2 regions of the Tepidibacter aestuarii genome follow, and region 1 is predicted to be linked to the other one. Evidence: riboswitches for the same ligand, from Rfam matches in the RefSeq annotation. Region 1 holds a riboswitch; the other holds the start of a gene.
The links. Region 1 has a riboswitch for cobalamin ahead of M2214_RS01420 (FecCD family ABC transporter permease). Riboswitches for the same ligand answer to the same signal wherever they lie in the genome.
Positions count from the first base shown of each region.

Region 2: it holds a riboswitch for cobalamin, as region 1 does, so the genes downstream of both, M2214_RS12855 (MgtC/SapB family protein) here and M2214_RS01420 (FecCD family ABC transporter permease) in region 1, are expected to answer to the same signal.

Region 1 is NZ_OW235315.1:283,658-291,718, forward strand. Features, by position in the region: rRNA gene M2214_RS01390 (23S ribosomal RNA) at 1-1,898, shown strand, start outside; rRNA gene rrf (5S ribosomal RNA) at 1,957-2,073, shown strand; gene M2214_RS01400 (radical SAM/SPASM domain-containing protein) at 2,204-3,400, shown strand; gene M2214_RS01405 (radical SAM/SPASM domain-containing protein) at 3,375-4,373, shown strand; gene ahbA (siroheme decarboxylase subunit alpha) at 4,366-4,818, shown strand; gene ahbB (siroheme decarboxylase subunit beta) at 4,825-5,307, shown strand; cobalamin riboswitch at 5,511-5,688, shown strand; gene M2214_RS01420 (FecCD family ABC transporter permease) at 5,793-6,857, shown strand; gene M2214_RS01425 (ABC transporter ATP-binding protein) at 6,875-7,630, shown strand; gene M2214_RS01430 (sirohydrochlorin cobaltochelatase) at 7,677-8,061, shown strand, end outside.
Region 2 is NZ_OW235315.1:2,598,619-2,606,679, reverse strand. Features, by position in the region: gene M2214_RS12860 (DUF342 domain-containing protein) at 1-1,428, opposite strand, end outside; cobalamin riboswitch at 1,711-1,894, shown strand; gene M2214_RS12855 (MgtC/SapB family protein) at 2,087-2,743, shown strand; gene M2214_RS12850 (DegV family protein) at 2,828-3,667, shown strand; gene pepF (oligoendopeptidase F) at 3,685-5,469, shown strand; gene M2214_RS12840 (HD-GYP domain-containing protein) at 5,619-6,716, shown strand; gene M2214_RS12835 (sensor histidine kinase) at 6,728-7,978, shown strand; gene M2214_RS12830 (response regulator) at 7,983-8,061, shown strand, end outside.

The DNA.
Region 1 (8,061 bases):
CCCAGACCGTCAGCTAAGGTCCCTAAATGTAAGTTAAGTGGTAAAGGATGTGGGATTGCACAGACAACCAGGATGTTGGCTTAGAAGCAGCCATTCATTCAAAGAGTGCGTAATAGCTCACTGGTCGAGTGATCCTGCGCCGAAAATTATCGGGGCTAAAACTTACTACCGAAGCTACGGCATTGACTTTGTCAATGGGTAGGGGAGCATTCACTGCGGGTTGAAGCTAGACCGGAAGGACTAGTGGACTGCAGTGAAGAGAGAATGTTGGCATGAGTAGCGAGACGTAGGTGAGAATCCTACGGGCCGAAAACCCAAGGTTTCCTGAGGAAGGTTCGTCCGCTCAGGGTTAGTCGGGACCTAAGCCGAGGCCGAAAGGCGTAGGTGATGGACAACAGGTTGAGATTCCTGTACTACCGATAATCGTTTGAAGAATGGGGTGACGCAGAAGGATAGGCTATCCTACTATTGGATATGTAGGTCCAAGCATTAAGGGAGCATTGATAGGCAAATCCGTCGGTGCAATCCTGAGGTGTGATGGGGAGCGAAATTTAAGTAGCGAAGTAGTCGATTTCATGCTGCCAAGAAAAGCCTCTACTGAGATTAAAGGTACCCGTACCGCAAACCGACACAGGTGGGTGAGAAGAGAATTCTAAGGCTAGCGAGAGAACTTTTGTTAAGGAACTCGGCAAAATGACCCCGTAACTTAGGGATAAGGGGTGCCTCATTAGGGTGTATGCCCGAAGAGGCCGCAGAGAATAGGCCCAAGCGACTGTTTACCAAAAACATAGGTTTCTGCTAAGTCGAAAGACGATGTATAGGAGCTGACGCCTGCCCGGTGCTGGAAGGTTAAGGGGATGTGTTAGACATTAGTCGAAGCATTGAACTTAAGCCCCAGTAAACGGCGGCCGTAACTATAACGGTCCTAAGGTAGCGAAATTCCTTGTCGGGTAAGTTCCGACCCGCACGAAAGGCGTAACGATTTGGGCACTGTCTCAACAAAAGACTCGGTGAAATTGTAATTCCGGTGAAGATGCCGGATACCTGCGACAGGACGGAAAGACCCCATGGAGCTTTACTGTAGCCTGGCATTGGATTTCGATATTACATGTACAGGATAGGTGGGAGACTGAGATACGAGAACGCCAGTTTTCGTGGAGTCATCCTTGGGATACCACCCTTGTAATATTGAGATTCTAACCATAGACCATGAATCTGGTCTTGGGACACTGTCAGGTGGACAGTTTGACTGGGGCGGTCGCCTCCCAAAATGTAACGGAGGCGCCCAAAGGTTCCCTCAGCACGGTCGGAAATCGTGCGAAGAGTGCAAAGGCAAAAGGGAGCTTGATTGCAAGACATACAGGTCGAGCAAGGACGAAAGTCGGGCTTAGTGATCCGGTGGTTCCGCGTGGAAGGGCCATCGCTCAACGGATAAAAGCTACCCTGGGGATAACAGGCTTATCTCCCCCAAGAGTCCACATCGACGGGGAGGTTTGGCACCTCGATGTCGGCTCATCACATCCTGGGGCTGTAGTAGGTCCCAAGGGTTGGGCTGTTCGCCCATTAAAGTGGTACGCGAGCTGGGTTCAGAACGTCGTGAGACAGTTCGGTCCCTATCCGTCGCAGGCGTAGGAAATTTGAGAGGAGCTGTCCTTAGTACGAGAGGACCGGGATGGACATACCTCTGGTGCACCAGTTGTCACGCCAGTGGCATAGCTGGGTAGCTATGTATGGAATGGATAAGCGCTGAAAGCATCTAAGCGCGAAGCCAACCTCAAGATAAGATTTCCCATCTTTATGAGTAAGATCCCAGGAAGACTACCTGGTTGATAGGTTCAAGGTGTAAGCTCAGTAATGAGTTCAGCTGATGAATACTAATAGATCGAGGACTTAACCAAATTTTAAATCTGATCAATTTTGAAAGTATTAATCTTAATATTTAAAACTAAAAGATTATGTGGTTATTACAGCAAGGAGGATACACCTGTTCCCATTCCGAACACAGAAGTTAAGCTCCTTAGCGCCGATGGTACTTGGGGGGCAGCCCCCTGGGAGAGTAGGACGTAGCCACGTAATCTTTTTTTATTTATAACATTCTAAAAAGAGCCGTACGATGATTATATCGTGCGGTTTTTTGTTAGAAACTATACATTTTGTGGTATCATTAAAAAGTCTAGCATAATTTAACAAAAGGAGACTATACATGATAGATTTAAGCAAGTTATTAAGTAAAGATGATATACAAAGAGGTAGTATAAGATACTCAAAGGACTGTTCGAAAGCTAAAGCTGGTGTTAGAAAAGGTATGGGTCCAGTTGTAGTATGGAATATAACAAATGTATGCAATTTCAAGTGTAAGCACTGTTATTCAAGTGCAACAGCCACGAAAGATCAAGAAGAACTTACATTTGAGCAGATAAAGAAAGTAGTAGATGATTTAGCCACAATTAATGTTCCTGTAATCTTATTATCTGGTGGAGAGCCTTTGATGAGAGAAAATATATTTGAAATAATAGAGTATATAAAATCTAAGGGTATAAATGTGAGTCTTTCAACTAATGGAAGTCTTATAACAAAAGATGTAGCTAGGAAATTAAAGAATCTAGGCATAGGATATGTTGGTATTAGTTTAGATGGAACTTCAAAAACTAATGATATATTTAGAGGTGTAAGTGGATCATATGATTCTATAATAAAGGCTATAAAAAACTGTAAAGAAGTAGACCAAAAGGTAGGGCTTAGATTTACAATACAAAAGAAAAATTATAAAGAAGTAACAGATATACTTAAATTAGTAGATGAAATAGATATACCTAGAATATGCTTTTATCATTTAGTCCCAAGTGGTAGAGGACAAAATATAATAAATGATATGTTAACACATGATCAAACTAGAGAAGTATTAGATAATCTATATGATTATGTTAAAAAGAATATAGTAAATGGTATAGATAAAGAGATTCTTACAGTCGCAAACTTTGCAGATGGGATATACATTTATTTAAAGGAAAAAGATGAATACCAAAAAAGTAGGATACTTGATTTATTAAGCAGAAATGGAGGAAATAGATCGGGGATTGCTATATCGAATATAGATTATAAAGGGAATGTATATATAGATCAATTCTCTAAGAATCACTTACTTGGAAATATAAAGCAAGATTCATTCTCGAGTATATGGAATGAAAATAAAGAAGGACTGTTAAACGAAATAAGAAATAAAAAAGATAAGGTAAAAGGAAGATGCAAGGAATGTAAATGGCTTAATATATGTAATGGAAATCTAAGAGCTAGAGCATATGGATATTATAATGATATATGGGCTGAGGATCCGAGTTGCTATCTTACAGATGATGAGATTAGGAGTGAAGTAGATGATTATATCGTGGAATATGACTAAAAATTGTAATTTATATTGTAAGCATTGCTACAGAGATGCAGGACCTAATCTTGCTTCAAATGATGAATTATCAACAGAGGAAGGAAAAGAACTTATAAGAGGAATACATAAAGCTGGATTTAAGATATTGATATTTAGTGGAGGAGAACCCCTTCTAAGAGATGATTTATATGAGCTTACAGAATACGCAAGTTCACTTGGACTTATAAGTGGTATAGGAACTAATGGAACACTAATAGATGATGAAGTTGCTAGAAAACTAAAAGAATCTAAGGTTAGAGCGGTAGCTATAAGTCTTGACAGCTTAGATGTAAAAAAACATGATAGATTTAGACAAGTTGAGGGGAGTTTTAATAAGACTATAGAAGGAATAAAATCATGCATAGAAGCAGGACTTAAAGTTCAAATAAACACTACCGTAACAAAATCGAATTATGAAGAGATAACTGAAATCACAGACTATATATCTTCTCTTGGAGGGCATTCTCACCATCCATTCTTTCTTGTAGAAGTAGGTAGAGGTAAGGAAATAGGAGAGTATGGTCTTAACAAAAAAGAGTATAAAGATATTATAAATAAGATACTAGACAAGCAAAAGGATACTCATATAGAACTTAAGCCAACTTGTGCACCTCAGTTTATGGTAGAAGCAAAAAATAAGGGGATGAATATGAGATTTTCTAGAGGATGTATAGCGGGAATTAAGTACTGCTGTATACTTCCTAATGGAGATGTTCATATATGTCCATATTTACCAATTAAAGTAGGAAGTATTAGAGAGCATTCTTTTGATCATATATGGGAAAATGCAGAGATATTCAATAAACTTAGAAATTACAAGGAGTATAATGGAAATTGCGGTAAGTGTGAGAATATAAATATATGTGGTGGATGTAGAGCTAGAGCATTCAGTTCGAGTGGGAATTATATGAATGAGGATGTGTTCTGTTTAAAGGAGAAAATAAATGGATAGTATAGACAAGTTGATATTAAATGAAGTTCAAAATGGAATACCTCTTGAAAAGAATCCTTTTAGAAATATAGCTGATAAACTAAATATAAAAGAAGATGAAATAGTTAAAAGAATAAATGAATTAAAAGAAAAAGGTTATATAAGAAGGTTTGGGGGTATATTTGATAGTCAGAGTTTAGGAATAAAAAGCACGCTTGTAGCTGTAAAGGCAAAAGATATAGAAAACACATCAAAAATAATAAACGAATATAGTGGAGTAACTCATAATTATCAAAGAGATGATGATTATAATATATGGTTCACTTTAATGGCTTCATCAAAAGAAGAACTTGAAAATATACTCAAGGAAATAAAAAACAGAATACGATGTGAAGATATTATAAGCCTTAGTTGCGTAAATAGGCACAAGGTTAAGGTATATCTTGATTTTGATAATAAAGGGTGATTTAACTTGATAGATAAAATAGACAGAGACATTATAGTTCATCTATCTAAAGATATAGAGCTGACTAAAACCCTATATAAAGATATGGCAAAAGTATTTGATATATCTGAGGATGAGTTGATAAATAGATTAAAAAAATTAAATGAAAGAGGCTACTTAAAGCGTATATCACCTATAATTGTCCATCAAAAAAGTGGTTATGATAGTAATGCTATGGTTGTTTGGAAGATAGAAAAAGATAAAATAGAATATTTTATAGAGATGATTAAGAACATAAAGAGTATAAGTCATGTATATGAAAGGCAAGTATGTTTACGTTGGGAATATAATTTATATACTATGATTCATGGAATAAATAAAGATGAAGTAGATAGAATAATAAACTATTTATCAAATAATATGCAAAATTATTCATTTAAAGTATTGTACACATTGAAAGAATTAAAAAAAACTAGTCCGAATTTAGAAGGGTTAATTAAAGTAATCTAAAAAATAATGATAGAAGTTCTTAATGATAGACGAAATTGTTTCAAAAATTTAACTTTAATTTGTTGCATACATTTAAAAATAAAAAATAGTGTAAAAATGAAACGTATATGTCGCTAATTGGTAAATGTGGTAACAAAATGTATAAAAAAAATCCTTTCTTTTTACTATATATTAATATACAATATGGATGTAACATAAAAAACTTAATATTGAAGATTATGGGTTTTATTAAAAATTAAAAGGGAAGACCAGTGAAAAACTGGCACAGCCCCCGCTACTGTAAGCAGTAACGAAACCTCGATAAACCACTGGGTAAAACTGGGAAGGTGAGGAAGTAGGATGACTGTGAGTCAGGATACCTGCCTATAATTTTAAAAGCTATTTCGGAGGGAGATGAGCGTTATGATAACAGGTGAATTATATCCTGAAATTATACATATCAAAAAACTCCTATAGGAGTTTTTTTTTGGAAGAAGAGGTATGTAATGATAAAAGAAAACAACATAATGAACAGTTTAGAAGTTAAAAGAAAAAAATCATTTTTAATCGGAGGAGTATTATTATTTTTATCTTTATTACTTCTTATAATGTCTGTAAACATAGGACGAGCAGATATTAAGATAATGGAGGTTGTAAGAATTATTGCAGCAAAGATAACATCAAATACAAGTATATTAGAAGGCATAAGTAAGTCTAAGGTCGCTATTGTATGGGATATAAGGTTACCTAGAATTTTAGTAGCTCTCTTAGTAGGTGGAGGACTTGCTGTGTCTGGTGCAATATTTCAATCTCTTCTTATGAATCCTCTTGCAGATCCATATACTATAGGGGTTTCAACAGGTGCAGCTTTTGGAGCGGTACTTTGTATATATATGAATATATTTATAGTAAAAACTCCTATGCCTATAACACCATTTGCGTTTTTAGGGGCAATACTGACGTTGCTAATAGTTATGAAAATAGCAAATATAGATGGCTATATGAGTTCATCTAATCTAGTTATAGCGGGAATAATAGTAAGTTCTATACTATCAGCGGGAATAAGCTTTTTAAAAAGCACATCAGGAGAACAAGTTTTTGCCATTATATACTGGCTTATGGGAAGCCTTAACTCAAGAACATGGTCTCAAGTTATTATAAGTTTTCCTATTATTCTTATATGTACATTAGTATGTATATATTTTGCTGATGATTTGAATATATTAGCTTTTGGAGAAAAGGAAGCAAGATCTCTGGGGGTTAATACTAAAAGAACAAGAAATATATTTTTAATATCTGCATCGTTGATAACTGCTGTTTGTGTATCGGTTAGTGGAATAATAGGATTTATAGGGCTTGTAGTTCCTCATATAGTTAGATTTTCATTGACATCTGACAATAGATATCTTATACCAATATCATCTTTATTAGGATCTATATTGCTTTTAATGGCAGATAATATATCAAGATCATTATTTAATATAGATATTCCTGTAGGAGTTATAACTACTTTATTTGGGGGTCCATTCTTTATATATATATTTGTAAGTAGAAACAAGAGTATACAATAAATTCAGAGGGTGGTTAAATGATTAAGGTTGAAGCTGTTAGCTTTAAATATAATGAAAAGATGATATTAGATAGTATAAGCTTAGATGTAGATAAAGGGAAGTTTCTATCTATAATAGGACCAAATGGATCTGGCAAAACAACACTACTTAATTTATTGACTGGATATTTAAAAGCTGACAAAGGAAGCATTGAATATATGGGTAAGAATATTTCAAATTATAGTGTAGAGGAATTATCACAAAATTTTGCAGTAATTAATCAAAAAGGAGATATAAAATTTCCATTTACATGTCTTGAAATAGTTATGATGGGAAGAAAACCTTTTTTAAAAAGAATCAATAAACTTAGTCAAATAGATAAAAAAATAGTCTATAAGGCAATGGAGAGTACAGATACTTTGAAGTTTGCAAATTCTATTATAACTCAGATTAGTGGAGGCGAATTTCAAAGAGTCATGATAGCTAAAGCATTGACTCAAGAGCCAAAGGTTCTGTTTTTGGATGAGGCATTTTCTGCTATGGACATATCTCAAAAAATTAAATGTTTAAAAATCATTAAAAAATTAGTAGATACAAAGAATGTAACTGTTATATCTGTTATACACGATCTTAACTTAGCTTATATGTTTAGTGATGAAGTTTGTGTACTTAAAGATGGAAAAGTTGTAGCAAATGGAAAAACTAATGATGTAATGACAACTGACTTTATAGGAGAAGTATTTGATATACAGGTAGATCAAGTAGAGGATAAGGGATTTTTAATAAGAGCTTAAGTTTATAATAATAAAATTGTAATAATATATTAAGGAGGAGTTTTAAATGAGAATTAAAAAGTATTTAGCATTATTTGTAAGTATGATGCTTTTAGGGGGAGTTTTAGCAGGGTGTTCAAGTGCTGCTGGAACAGAAGAAAAGGAAGTTGAGAAAGATCCAAACAAAAAGGCAGTTTTAGTTGTAAGCTTTGGTACTAGTTATGCAGATACTCGCAAGGTTACTATAGAAGCTTGTGAAGAAAAGATAGACAAGGCATTTCCTGATTATGAAATGAGAAGAGCTTTTACATCAAATATAATAATCAAAAAGCTTAAAGAAAGAGATGGAATAGAAGTTGACGATCCAACTCAAGCTTTAGATAAATTAAAGGAAGAAGGATTCAGTGAGGTTGTAGTTCAATCACTTCATGTAATGAATGGAGCTGAATATG
Region 2 (8,061 bases), 1.3 Mb from region 1:
AGAAAGATGTTTTCGTTTTTGTTCTAGTTCTGAGAGTTCTTTCGTAAGTCTTTCGTGGATGTTAGTGTAGTATTCATATTCGTGATATTTTAACAATTTAGCAGGGTCTTCAATTGATTTTTCTAAAACTTCTAGCTCTTTTTTGTTTTGTTCTAGTTCTAATAAGCAATCTTTATATTTTATTAAGATCTCATCTAATTCTTTTTTTACTTTTTTTCTATCAAAGCCTTTGACATTTATTATTGTCTTTCTTTCGGAATTGTTTCCAATTGCGCTTGTTACGACTTTTGCATATGCGTTAATTTTTCCTCCTATTATCCTACCTTTTTCGGGATTCAGAAGAATGCTTTTAGATTCAAGAATACTATCGAGGGAATAAAATCCTATATTTATAGTATCCTCGGCTATTATGGTACATGCATTAGCGTATTTAACGAAAACACTTTTTTTAGAATGAATCAAAGTTTTTCCTCTTCCGCAAACGCCACCCTTTATATATATATCTCCATTTGTTGATACTATCTTTTCTGCAGATCCTATTCCCATTATGCTGTCTATTGAAATATCTTCTGTTGCTATTACTTTAAAGTCATCACAAACAGTCCCTTTAACAGTAACTGATCCATCGAAAAAAATATTACCTGTTTCATAGCCAACGTCTCCGTCTATAATTAGATGTTTTAGAATAGATACTTTTCCATTGTTGTGAGAAAGTGCACCGTTTGTCAACGCTCTTAATATTATTTTGTTACCTTCTTCAAACTCTCCAACTGTTTTTCTATCGAAACTTAGCCTTTTATCGTTTCCTGGTTTTGATGGTATTATATCACCTTTTACATTTAAACCATCAACACCTTGAGTTGGGGGTGTTTTTTCTCCTAAGTAATCGTTTTTATTTACTTCATATATAAGATTCATTTCATAATGATTAGTTGAACCATCTTCTCGTACATTTGGTTTTTTATCTGGTAAATCTAAATATTTTATTGTAGCATCTTGCCCATTTTTAGCTGGTGTTGCTTTAGCTATTAATATGTTTTCTTGTGTTTGTATATTTTCATCGAGTATAGTATAGATTATTCCGTGCACTATATTGTTTGATTCTAACTCTGATAATATAGATTGAATTATTTGTTGCTTATTATTTTTAAGCTCATCTGTTGATAAATTCAACTTGAAGTGTACTTCGGTATTATCTGATGATATACTCAACTCCACTTTGGGTTTTAATATACCTATTTCTACATTTTCGTCTGTAATGTTTTCTAAAGCATTTTTGAGGTTTAAAAAATACTTTATACTTATTCGTGGATGTGAGATTGATATATCTGAAAACTTTGAAATATCAAACCCTTGTTTTTTTGTCTTTATATAAAGTTTTTCTTTATCTTCGAAAATATCAAAATATTCATTTTGTATTATGTACATAAATCACCTCGTATTTATTTGGGCATATACAATATATCGGGTAATGAAACTTGAATATTTAGTAAAAATTTTATTATAACTAATAGGAGATTATATCCCTTTTTAAATTGTGGATAAATATAAATTCTGTTATGGTTTCAAAAAAATTTAAACTTAAGGTTCTTCAGAGAAGAATTTTTTATATATTAAATATAACATTTTTAGAAAGTAATAAAAATAGAAAAAAATATTTCTTACATATATTGTAAAGAAAGAAATTGTGTGATATTATAATAATAAGAAAACTTAATAGAATATGCAGGTCCTTAGTTTTAGGATAACAGGGAAGAACGGTTAGAATCCGTCGCAGCCCCCGCTACTGTAATTGATGATGAAACCTATAAAACCACTGCGAGTTATTTTGCGGGAAGGATAGGGAGTAAGATGAATCATAAGTCAGGAGACCTACCTGTATAGAGTTTTCAGCCTTCGGAGGGAAGGGTCAGGAAAAAAAGAAATTATTCCTGTCCTAGTACGTCGCTTAGGCAGGTTTTTTATATATTTTTCTTTCCCTAAATATTTTTTTTCGCCCCAGGCCTGTAAGAGGCCTGTTTTTTTTGGTATATAAAAATTTGATTTATAATATAATAAAAAAATATAATAAAAAAGAGGTGATTTAATGACTCATAAAGAAATGACATTTAGGTTGTTATTTGCTCTTTTTATAGGGGGAGTAGTTGGTCTTGAAAGAGAAAAATCTCATCAATGGGCAGGATTTAGAACGCATATATTGGTTTCTATAGGTTCTTGTGTTGTTGCTGTTACGTCATTGATGTTGTTTAAAGAATATATACAATATGTAAATTTGGATCCTGCTAGGATGCCGGCGCAAGTGCTATCAGGAATTGGTTTTTTAGGGGCCGGAGCGATACTTAAAACGTCTGATAGTATAAGAGGACTTACTACTGCGGCTGGTGTCTGGGTGACTGCTTGTATAGGAACGGCTATTGGATTTGGATATTATTATTTAGCGTTTGTATCTTGTTTTTTGCTTATTATGACATTATATACTTTAAAGTTTATAAATAAGAGAATATTGCTTAGTAAAACTACTACGTTGTATATTAATACAAAAAATATTTCAAATATAACATCAAAGGTTATAGAAATAGTAGAAGGTAATAAGATTTTTATAAAAAATATAGATATATCTCCTGATGAATATAAGAATTGGGATATGAAAATGGTCGTAGTTTATAATAGTAAGATAGAATTTAAAGACGTTGTAAAAAGTATTTTAGACTTGGATGATGTCGTGAAAATTAGACATGAATAGAGAATATTTAATTACTAAAATTCACAAAAGATACAATTAAATCAATTCTACTATCTAAATAAATGTATAAGGATGTGTTGTGTTTTGAACAATATAAAGTTAATAACTGATAGTTCGTGTGATTTGCCTGAATATATAATGAAAAAGTATAATATATCTGTTATACCATTGAATATTTTATTTGACGAAGATTCTTATTTGGACGGGGTGGATATAACTAAAAAAGAATTTTATGAAAAAATGAAAAATAGTACTAATCTTCCTAAAACATCTAGTCCAGCTCCAGATCGTTTTGTAAAAGAGTTTCATTGTGAGGAGGATAATATTATTGTAATATCTTTATCCTCTGGATTATCTAGTACGTATAATAATGCTTTAATAGGTAAAAATATGTACTTAGAAGAAGTCGGTAATAAAAGAATAGAGATAATAGATTCTAAAAATGGATCTATGGGAGTTGGATTATTAGTTTTGGCTGCTATTAAGATGATTGAAAAAGGAAAAAGTATAGATTATATAGTAGATAAGATTAATAAAGATGTAAAAAATATTTCAACTTACGTTGTACTTAATACAATAGAAAATGCAGCTAAGGCCGGTAGAATAAGCTCTTTTAAAGAAAAAATAGTTCAAGTTTTAAATTTAAAAATAACTGTAAAAGTTGAAGATGGACTTGTGAAAATATATAGTAAAGCTAGAGGAGATAAGAAGAGTTTAAATAAATTGATCGATTTTATAGAAAATGAAGGAGTTAATGCTTCCGAAAAAATATTGGCAATATGTCACTCGAATGCGCTAGATAAAGCTTTAAAATTCAAAGAAATGGTTAATAATAAATATAACTTTAAGGAAATAATAATATCTGAAATAGGAGCAACTATAGGTTCTTATTCATCTGAAGGAGCTTTATTAATTAGTTTTTAATAAATAAGGAGGAAGATATGTCAATGAATAGAAATGAAATTAAAGGTGAATTTAAGTGGGATTTAGAAAGCATATATAAAAATGAAGATGAATTAAATAAAGATTTTGAAAAGATCAAAAATCTTTTAGAAGATATAAAAAAATATAAAGGTATTTTAGGTGAATCTGAAGACAATCTATATCAAACTTTAAATTTGTACGAGCAAATATCTAGATTAGCTGAAAATACGTATGTATATGCACATATGAAACAACATGAAGATACAAGAGATACAAAACAACAGTCTTTATCTGGAAAGTCAGATATGTTATCCACTCAAATAGGAACTGTTACATCATTTATGATTCCTGAAATAATAAGTATAGATGAAAATAAGATAAATGAGTACTTAAATAATGATAAGTTAAAGCCGTATAAAAAGCTTATAGATCAAATTTTAAGAAAAAAACCGTATACATTATCTCCAAAAGAAGAAGAAATTTTGGCTATGAGCTCTGATATTGCAAATGTTGCGGAGAATGCATTTGATATGTTATCTTTTGCAGATATTAAGTTTCCTGAGATAGAAGATGAAGAAGGTGATAAGGTTAGACTTACACATGGGAATTTTTCGAAGTTTTTACAAAGTAAAAATAGAGAAGTTAGAAAAAATGCTTTTGAAAATATGTATAATACTTATGAAAAGTATAAAAACACGTTTGCAGCTACATTAGAAGGAAGTATTAAAAGGGAAATCTTTTATGCGAAGGCAAGAAATTATGATTCTGCTATACAATCATCTTTATTTGAGGATGATATAAAATTAAGTGTATATGATAATTTGATAGGTGTTATAGAAAAAAACTTAGATACTATGCATAAGTATTTAAAACTAAAAAAACAATTTTTAGGTTTAGATGAAATACATATGTATGATATGTATACACCTTTAGTTGAAAAATTAGATATAAAAATACCTTATGAAGAAGCTAAAGAAATAATACTTAAAGCATTAAAGCCATTAGGAGATGAATATCTAAAATTAGTACAAAAGGCTTTTGATGAAAGATGGATAGATGTTTATGAAAATGAAGGTAAAAAAGGAGGAGCTTATTCTTGGGGAAGTTATGATTCTCATCCGTTTATACTTCTTAATTATAAAGATGATTTAAATTCTTTATTTACATTAGCTCACGAACTTGGACATTCTATGCATAGTTATTATTCAAGAAAAAACCAACCTTATCTATATTCGCATTACAAGATATTTGTAGCTGAAGTTGCATCCACTTTAAATGAACAACTACTTATGGATTATATGTTAAAAAACAGTAAAAGTGATGATGAAAGATTATATATACTAAATTATTATTTGGAGCAGTTTAGAACTACTGTATATAGACAAACTATGTTTGCTGAATTTGAGAAAATAATACATGAAAAATCTGAAAATCAAGAAGCTTTGACTAATGAAGAATTTTGTAATATATACTATGATTTAAATGTTAAGTACTATGGAAAAGATGTATGCGTTGATGAGCAGATTGGTATGGAATGGGCTAGAGTACCTCATTTTTATTCTAATTTTTATGTATATAAGTATGCAACGGGATTCTCTGCTGCTGCAACTCTTAGTCATAATATATTAAGTGGAGGTTCTGGAGCGTTAGATAGATATTTAGAATTTTTAAAGAGTGGAGGATCTGACTATCCTCTTAATCAACTTAAAAAAGCTGGTGTTGATATGGAAGATGAAAAAGCTATACAAACAGCTCTTGATACTTTTAAAGAACTAGTAGATGAGCTTGAAAAATCTAAATAAGTTTTAATTAAAAGAAGAGAAATCGATAGATTTCTCTTCTTTTTATCAAATAAAGACTATATCCTCATTGAAGTCAAAAATATACTTTGATAATATATAGAAAGAAACATATAATATATGCAGAAAAAAATGTGGCGTGGGGTGATATGATGAGACTTGTAAATATTAATTATATAGATGTTGAAAAATATGAATATTATGTAGCTAAACCTATATATTCGAATGGAACAGTGCTACTTCAAGATAATGTTAAATTAAATCATAATTATATTAAGCAACTGGATTCAAAAAATATACAGTATATTCATGTAAGTGATGAAATATCAGAGGGGATAGAACCTAATGATACAATATCCACAGAAAAGTATAGAGAAGTAAAAGAGGTTATAAAAGATCAGTTTAATATGACTACAAAAGGTAAAAATATAGGACTAAATATGAATATTATAAATAACACTATTTCTGAATTGTTAGATATAATAACATCTAAAAGGGATGTATCATATAGTATAAATGAAATCAGAATGTCTGATGACTACTTGTATGAGCATAGTTTGAATGTTATGGTATCATGCCTTTATACCGGTATTCTTATGCAGTACGATAAAATAAAACTCCATAAATTAGCTTTAGGAGCTTTGTTGCATGATATTGGAAAAGTCTTTATAGATCCTGAAATTTTAAATAAACCGGGAAAGCTAACACCTGAGGAAAGGGTTGAAATTGAAAAACATCCTGAAGTCGGATATAGATATGTAAGCGATAATTATAGAAGTGAAATATCTGCTTTGAGTAAACAAATTATTTTACAACATCATGAAAAGTGGAATGGAAAAGGGTATCCAAATCAGCTGGGGGGAGACAGTATATATGGAATGGCTAGGATATGCTCTGTAGCAGATGTATTTGATGCTTTGACAACTGATAGAGTATATAGAAAAAAGATGCCTATATATAAAGCTTCTGAGTATATATATAGTTTGGGTCACAATGATTTTGACTTTGATATAGTTAGATTATTTTTATCTAGAATAGTAAAGTTTAAGGAAGGATCTATAGTCAAATTATCTCGAGGATATAAGGGTATTGTGTATAATCAAAATAAACACATGCTAGATAGACCTGTTATCAAACTGCTTGTAGATAAGAATGGAAAAAATGTTACTCATAAGAATATGTTTATAGATTTAATAGAGGAAAAGACTTTGTTTATAGAGAAAGAATTAGAGAATATATTTTCTGATTAAGGAGATTAAAGGTGAAAGAATTTAAAAAAAATATACTTATAAGCTTGATTGTAGCTTTTGTGTCTCAAATATACATAAACATATTCAATGATGATTTTAGGGTATCTGCTGGAATAATATTTTTATCTATTATTTTTATATTCTTTAAGAATGTAGATATAATAATAACTAGTATTGTAACAGCAAATGTAGTGTTTTTGTTGAGGGTTATTATACTGTGGTTTGGTGGAAGTAGTTTTTATTATTCGTTTGGAATCAACTATCCTGTGATATTCTTTTATTTGAGTTTTGGAATGGTATTTAGTTTGTTGAATATTAGAAATCAAAAGAATATATATCTTTTGTTTACATCTCTTTGTATAAGTGAGCTTGTTGGTAATTTGGTTGAAACCGTGTTTAGATATAATGAAGATTTTGATATAGATAATATAAAAATTTTGATTATGGTGTGTCTAGTTAGGAGCTCTATTACTCTGATATTTGTAAATATAATAAAGGAATATAATATTTTAATAGAAAAAGAAGAGCATGATGAAAGGTATAGAAAACTATTGTTTTTAATATCTAGCTTAAAAACAGAGATATATTTTATGAATAAGAATATGAATAATATAGAAGGAATTATGAGTAATTCTTTTGAATTATATGAAAAACTAGATGTCTCAGAAATAGATGATGATATAAAGTCTATATCACTTTCGATAACTAAGGATATACATGAAATTAAAAAAGATTATATAAGGGTTATAAAAGGGATAGAAGAGGTTACTCATATAAAAGCGAAGCACAAAGAAATGAGTCTTGTGTATATATTTAATATACTTGAAGATAGTACTATTAAGTATATAGATTCAATAGGTTCTAGTATAAAAGTTAATTTTAAGACTGCGCGGGATATAAAAGTTAAGGATCATTATATTTTAATATCTATACTTAGGAATTTGATAAATAATTCCATAGAATCTATAGATAGTAAAAAAGGTGTTGTCGATGTTGATTATTTCTGTGAGGGTGAAAAATTTATTTTTTCGGTGTCTGATAATGGAAATGGTATAAAAGATTCTGATAAAGATTATATATTTAATCCTGGTTTTTCTACGAAGTTTAATATGGATACGGGGGATATTAATAGAGGAATAGGGCTTACTATTGTGAAAGAAATGGTGGAGGTCCATTTTAGTGGTTGTATATCTGTTGAATCTGAGTATGGTGTAGGCACTACATTTGAGATAATAATACCTAAAGAAAAATTAGAAGGGTGATTGGATGAAATTTTATATAGTTGATGATGATATAAGTGTTGTGAAGGTTTTAGAAAATATAATAGAGTATAAAAATTTGGGAG